3 regions of the Leisingera sp. ABM4_060 genome follow, and region 3 is predicted to be linked to each of the others. Evidence: riboswitches for the same ligand, from Rfam matches in the RefSeq annotation. Region 3 holds a riboswitch; each other region holds the start of a gene.

Region 1 (2,236 bases), 1.6 Mb from region 3:
CCTGCGCCTGGATAAGGCGCAGCGCGCCGCGGTGGATGCCTATATCAGCGAGAAAGCCGCGAGGCTGGCGGCTTAAGCGCGGAGGCAGGCGGGGCATCAAGACACGAGGGCACTCCCGCCCCTTTTCAAGGAACCAGAGGTTCCCTGAAAAGCATTGGGCCGGGCGGGGGCGCTGCCGCAGGCAGCGCCCCCGCCCCCGGCGATTTGCAAAGCAAAGCGCAAAACCTCAGGCCCGATCGGATTTGCCGCCTTTTGCCGCCTGTAAGAGATTAAAACTCCACACCCTTTTGCGCCTTCACCCCGGCGCGGAACGGGTGCTTGATCTGCCCCATCTCGGTCACCAGATCGGCGATCTCGATCAGCTCCTCCTTGGCGTTGCGCCCCGTCAGCACCACATGGGTCATCGGCGGTTTCTGCTCCACCAGGAACTCCAGCACCTCTTCCAGGTCCAGATACTCATAGCGCAGCGCAATGTTGATCTCATCCAGCAGCACCATGGTGTTACGCTCGTCCAGGATCATCTCCTTGGCCTTCTCCCAGCCCTTCTGCGCAGCAGCGATGTCCCGCGCCTTGTCCTGGGTCTCCCAGGTAAAGCCTTCGCCCATCGCGTAGAACTGGCAGAGATCGCTGAAGTTCTCCTCGATCAGGGTACGCTCGCCGGTCTGCCAGGCGCCCTTGATGAACTGCACCACGGCAGAGGGCATCCCATGCGCAATGCAGCGCATGATCATGCCGAAACCAGAAGACGATTTCCCCTTGCCCGGTCCGGTATGGACGATGATCAGGCCCTTCTCGCCCTCCTTGGTCTTCATCATCCGGTCGCGCGCGGCCTTCTTCTTGGCCATCTTCGAGGCGTGGCGGGCGGCTTCTTCCTCTGAAATGACGGTTTCAGACTTTTCGCTCATGGTGTGCTCCAGCTGTTTGACCCCATGTCTTGACAAAGAAGCCTGCCATAGCGCAAGGGGGTTCCGCTGGTTCCTGTGAAAACAGGCGAAGAGGGAATGTGAAGGCCGCAAGGCTCAAGCACAGCCGCCCCCGCGACCGTGACCGGATGAGGCCGCCATGCCACTGGGAGATCACCCCCGGGAAGGCAGGATGGCCGGCAAGGCCCCCGTGCCTTGGCATCCGCAAGCCGGGAGACCTGCCAGCAAGAGGAGAGATCAACGGGCAGACGGGGTGTTCTGCGACCGGGTGAGGGGCTGGCACGAGACAGTTCCTTTTCGGCCATCCCGCATGCCCTGCCGCGACAGGAGGCGCGCCGATGGCTGACGATATGGCGGATCAAGCTGCCAGCAAACCGGGACCGGTCACCCTGACCGTGTGCCTCACTTGCCGCAACGAAGGCGCCGACCCCGAGGCGACCCGCCCCGGCACCTTGCTGCATGACGCCCTGAAAGAGGCCGGCATGCCCGAGGGCGTTACCTTGCGCGGTGTCAAATGCCTGTCAGCCTGCTCGCGCAGCTGCACCGTGCTGCTGACCGGCGGCGAGGAACGCTGGAGCTATGTCTACGGCGACATGGACCCGGAGGAGCATATCCCAGAGATCCTGGCAGGCACTGCCGCCTATGCCGCCACCGCCGACGGCCTGGTGCCCTGGCGCGAGCGCCCCACCGCATTCCGCAAACAATCCGTTGCCCGCATCCCGCCGGCCGCCTTCCCTTCCGAGGAGTAATCATGAGCGATCTCAACAAGATCCCCGTCACCGTCATCACCGGCTTCCTGGGTGCAGGCAAGACCACCCTGATCCGCCACCTGATGCAGAACCCGCAAGGCAAGCGCCTGGCGGTTGTGGTGAACGAGTTCGGCACCGCCGGCGTCGACGGCGACATCCTGAAGTCCTGCGCCGATGACAATTGCCCGGCGGAAAACATCATGGAGCTGGCAAACGGCTGCATCTGCTGCACCGTCGCCGATGATTTCATCCCCACCATCGAACAGCTGATGGACCTGCCGGAGAAGCCCGATCACATCGTGATCGAAACCTCCGGCCTGGCCCTGCCCAAGCCGCTGCTGAAGGCCTTTGACTGGCCCGCGATCCGCTCCCGCATTACTGTCGACGGCGTGATCGCCCTGGCCGATGCCGAGGCCGTCGCCAAGGGCCAATTTGCCCCCGACCTGGATGCAGTTGCCGCCCAGCGCGAGGCGGATGACAGCATCGACCACGAAACCCCGCTCTCCGAGGTGTTCGAAGACCAGATCTCCTGCGCTGACATCGTGCTGCTGTCCAAGGCCGATC
Region 2 (2,236 bases), 420 kb from region 3:
CGTGCGGCCCTGCGCAGTAGAGACGGATGCGCAGCTGGACTGGGCCTGTGCCGGTGCGCGGCCTGCCGGCCTGTGACCCGCGCCGCGGCATGAACGGGACCTCTAGTCGAAGCTCAGGTCAAACCCGTCTCCGGCAATAAAAGGCGCCCGGAAATTCTCGCCGTGGAAATAATAAAGCCCCTGCGCCGCATCCTTGAGGATGGCATAGCAGCCCCATTCCGGTGTGTTCCACAACCCGGACCAGCTGGAGCAATACTGGCCGTCTTCGATCTTGTAGCGTGCTTCCGAAGGGGCAGCGTCGCCCTGCTTGATCCAGAGCGTCAGCCCGGATTGCGAGAAATACTGGCGGGTACGGCTCTCGAAATGCAGCCCTTCGATGGTCTTCCCGGTCAGCAGTTCTTTGATCTCATTGCTGGTCAGCGGCTGTTCGGCGGCGGAAACTGCCGCCGCGCAGGCAAGAACGGCAGCAGCAGCGGGCAGAAAGGTCCTAATCATCGGCAATCCCCGTGTTCAAAGTCTGAATAGCGGGAATTGCCTAGAGCTGATCCTGCGGACGGGCCAGCCCGGCGCAGAACACAATGCCGTCAGCCGGATGAGAAGGCGCCCGCAGAAACCGGTGCCGGCGCCTGGGTCGCGCGTTACAGCGCCAGCATCTGCTCCGCCCGCCGCGCCTCCGCCGTTTTCGGCAGCGCCTCCATCAGCGCGCAGGGGCGGGCGTCCAGTTTCGAGGCAGCAAAGCCGGTGCCATCGCGGCTGAGGATCGCATCGGCAAACCGGTCCAGCCCCTCACGCGGCGCGTCCTCGCCGACGCCGCAGTAAAGCCGGATCCGGTCATGGCTGGCTACGAACTGCGCCGGGCAGTTGCGCGGGCAGCCGTCCAGCGCGGTGGTGCCGGTGATTTCGAAATCTTCCTGGGTCAGCGGCTTGGCCTTGGTCATCGCCTCGGCCAGCTTGGCGATCATCCGCTCCGCCGCGGGGCAGGGCCGCCCCAGGTATTTGCAATCCGTTGCCGCATAGAAATGCGTCTGGTCGGTCCACATCATAATTGCGCCCTCCGCGCGTGGTGCGGGGAGCCTGCAGGACAAGAGACCGGATGAAATAGCGGGAGCCCCGCAGTGCCATCAGACCCTGTCCGGACACCCCGCCCGGGTTCGAGTTTCACATCCGATGGCAGGTCTCCTGACTTGCGGGTCGTCGCTTTCCCGATCCTTCCCGGCCTTATCAAGGCCAGTGGCTCTATCGGGGTCGCTCGCCGCTTACAGTTGCGGGGGCAGTCTCGGAATTGACCCGCTTGCGCAGGCCGCACCGTGTTCCCTATTCATCCCGGACACAAGATTTTGTGGCTCGGGAACCATCGCCACAAGCGGTAGCGGCTGGATCCCTGAGTTGTCAATCGTTTTTCTGCACCTGCATTGGGTTTGGCTGGGGCAGGTGAAGCTGCAGGTGCAGCCCGCGGATCACATCCGAATCGCGCCGCACCCGGGCCAGCTGCCAGCCGCCCTGCAGCAGGATATAGAAGGTCTCCGCCGCCGCGCGGGCCTCTTCCTCCACCAGGCCCAGGCGCCGCGCATGCGCCGCGGTGGCGCTGATCCAGCCCTCGAACAGCAGGGCGGCGTGCTGGTGGAAGGCCTCGTTCTCCGGCCCTTCGAACAGCGTCGCCGAGACCGGGCAGCCGCTCCATTTTCCCTGCATGTCAAACAGCTTGGCCAGCTTGTAGCAGACCGTCTTGGCGCCTTCCTGAAAACTGGGGGCAGGAGTGAAAGAGGCATCGATCAGCTGCAGCATCTGCTCTGACGCCCAATTGGCAGCCGCCAGCGCCAGGTCGGATTTGCCGTTAGGGAAATGGTGGTAGAGCGAACCCTTGGGCGCCCCGGCTTCGGTCAGAAGCTCGGCCAGCCCGGTGCCGCTGTAGCCTTTGTTGCGGAACAGGCTGGCGGCGGCCAGAATCAGCCGCTCGCGGGTTGGCAGGGGCTGGGCCGGAGCGGGTCCGGCTGTCGTCACGTCATCCATGGCGGTAGCTTGACAGCAATAGACCGGTTGGTCCAGTGATGTTGCTGGACCGATTGGTCTAGGAGGCGGCAATGCTGGACAGCAATGCAGATCAGACAGCGGCAGTGCGGGAGCAGGAGCTGCGGTTTCCCTCCGGGGACACCGTGCTGGCAGGGCGGCTTTACCAGCCGGCCGGGCAGCCGCGGACTGCTGTGGTGCTGAACGGGGCAACCGGGGTGCCGCAGCG
Region 3 (2,236 bases):
CGGCCGGAACATCAGCCCCACGAGAACCGCAGGCAAGGCAATGTTCACTGCGTTCACGCCCAGGACGGTCAGCCCGCCAAAACCAAAGAACACCGCTTGCAGCAACAACCCGACAAACAGCGCCGGGAAGGCGGCCCACCCCAGCACCAGCCCGGCCAGCCCGTTCAGGATCAGGTGAACCGAACTGGGCCCGATCGGGACATGGATCAGCGAGGCCACAAAGAAACTGGCGGATAGCACCCCCGCCGCCGGAATACGCTCCAGCGGCAGGCTGCGCAGACCCATGGCAATACCGCCGACGGCGGCAACCGCGCCGCCGATCACAACCGGGTTAGACAGTGCGCCGTCTACGATATGCATCGGTCTGCTTTCACTTCAGCTCTTCAGCGTGGATCCACAGCACCGCATCCTGGCTGAGTTCCTTGCCGTCGTGCTCGGTCGCCGGACCGGAACCCAGAGCTGCAAAGCCCCAGTAGCCGGCTTTCGGAATGCCAAAGGAGAACACGCCGTTCTGGTCGGCGATGGCCACAATCGCACCGCCCGGCATCTCACCCACGGTCGGGCTGGTGGTGGAGAACTTCTCGAGATCCGGCTCGGCGGCCATGAATTCGATTTCAATCTCGGCACCCGGAACCGGCTTGCCGTCGGCCAGAACCTGGCCCGAGAAGGTGGAGCCCACGATGACGTTGTAGGGCTTGTTCAGCGGCAGGATTTCGGTGGCCAGGCCAACCGGCTGATCCCAGTCGGTGGGCAGTGTGTTGCGGTTCAGCACAACCTTGGCGATCTGCTGGATGTAGATGTCCTCGCTTTCCTCGTAATAAGGCGCAGGCACAGTCACCACCACATAATCGCCCGAGCGTTTCACCGGCACCGAGGCCTTGTAAGCTGAGGCTTCGTTCTCGACGCCCTTGAAGGTGGCGGGCTCCAGGCGGTCCGCCAGGTCGGTCTTTTCGCCCTTGTGGATCATGAAGAATTCTTCGGGCTTGCCCATGTCCATCGCATGGCCGTTCGCCATCGGGTGCCAGAACACCAGCCCCATCGGCACGTCGCCGGGCTTCTCGATCAGCGCGTTTTCGGTGTAGTTCAGCTGGAAATGCGCCGATGCGGTAACCGGCAGGGAAACGGCCAGGGCTGCGGCCAGGTAGTTCAGTTTCATTTCGTCCTCATTCGACGACGCAGGCACACCTGCAATCAGGAATGAACAACGGGGAGTAGCGGCACGGAATTGTCGAAACAACGCCCGGGCCAGACGCGCACCCCGGCGTCCGGTGGATAAGAGTTGAGCCCCCGCAAGCGGAGCCTCGGTCCTCGTGTCCGGCAGGTCTCCTGACTCGCGGGTCCTGGTTCGGCTGGCCTTCCCGGGAGACTTCCCAGTGGCATGTTCAGCGTCACTCACCGCTCACAGTTGCGGGGGCAGTCACGGATTTGGTCCCTTTTGGGTACGCCTCACCGTGTTCCCTATTTCTTCCGCTGCGCATTGAAACACTCGCGGAACCGGTCACTTTGGCTGAATGGCAAAACGGAATATGCGAGTCAAGCGTCTCGTCCATTGCCCGCTTGCCGTTGAACGCTTGAGGACTTGATCCCGGCTCCCGGCTAGGGGGACGGGTTTGCACAAAAGAAGCCGCGCGTCACGGAACTGAAAAGGCCTGCACCGAACTGTTGCGCCACAAGCTGCGCGGGAGGCCCGGAAATTACGGCGAAGCCTTCTGGTTAAGCCTGACGGGAGGAGCCGGCAGGCCATCCCGCCACAGTTCCGTTCTTGCCCGCGCTTCTAAAACGCTTCCAACTCTTAAACGGTCTTACTGCGGGAAGCGCCCTTTGAGGTGGTAGCAGGCTGGATTGCCGCGGTATCCTCCCTGTTCTCCTCCAGGCCGTATGATCAGCGCTCCCGGAAGGCGCGCCCGATCGGTTCGGTAATGGGAGAAACCACGTAGTCAAGAACGGTTCGCTCGCCAGTCCGGATCGCCGCGTTGACTTCCATGCCGGCAGTCAGCCGGCGGCTCAAGGAAACTTCTGAGGTATTTTCATCCGCAAAAGAAATCCGGACCTCGAAGTACGCCTCTTTGCGGTCATTGAGGCGCGAGTTTGGTGAGATTTCGAACACCTCGCCTGCCTGGACCCCGTACTGCCTGGAATCAAAGGTCGTCGACTTTAATTCAACCGGGTCGCCCACTGCCACGTGGCCGATGTCCTCCGGCCGGATTTCGACCTCGGCGATCAGGCGGTCCTGAGT

What was found. Region 3 has a riboswitch for cobalamin ahead of ACXAEH_RS17215 (DUF4198 domain-containing protein). Riboswitches for the same ligand answer to the same signal wherever they lie in the genome.
Region 1: it holds a riboswitch for cobalamin, as region 3 does, so the genes downstream of both, ACXAEH_RS09525 (DUF1636 family protein) here and ACXAEH_RS17215 (DUF4198 domain-containing protein) in region 3, are expected to answer to the same signal.
Region 2: it holds a riboswitch for cobalamin, as region 3 does, so the genes downstream of both, ACXAEH_RS19250 (hypothetical protein) here and ACXAEH_RS17215 (DUF4198 domain-containing protein) in region 3, are expected to answer to the same signal.

Annotation. Positions count from the first base shown of each region.
Region 1 covers NZ_JBSWTX010000001.1:1,915,458-1,917,693, forward strand. The annotation lists gene glpD (glycerol-3-phosphate dehydrogenase) at 1-76, shown strand, start outside; gene cobO (cob(I)yrinic acid a,c-diamide adenosyltransferase) at 270-905, opposite strand; cobalamin riboswitch at 956-1,163, shown strand; gene ACXAEH_RS09525 (DUF1636 family protein) at 1,262-1,672, shown strand; gene cobW (cobalamin biosynthesis protein CobW) at 1,675-2,236, shown strand, end outside.
Region 2 covers NZ_JBSWTX010000001.1:3,979,206-3,981,441, forward strand. The annotation lists gene ACXAEH_RS19240 (protein-tyrosine phosphatase family protein) at 1-76, shown strand, start outside; gene ACXAEH_RS19245 (hypothetical protein) at 103-495, opposite strand; gene ACXAEH_RS19250 (hypothetical protein) at 639-1,043, opposite strand; cobalamin riboswitch at 1,153-1,371, opposite strand; gene ACXAEH_RS19255 (TetR/AcrR family transcriptional regulator) at 1,390-2,010, opposite strand; gene ACXAEH_RS19260 (alpha/beta hydrolase family protein) at 2,082-2,236, shown strand, end outside.
Region 3 covers NZ_JBSWTX010000001.1:3,561,286-3,563,521, reverse strand. The annotation lists gene cbiM (cobalt transporter CbiM) at 1-360, opposite strand, end outside; gene ACXAEH_RS17215 (DUF4198 domain-containing protein) at 371-1,156, opposite strand; cobalamin riboswitch at 1,300-1,514, opposite strand; gene ACXAEH_RS17210 (HlyD family type I secretion periplasmic adaptor subunit) at 1,883-2,236, opposite strand, start outside.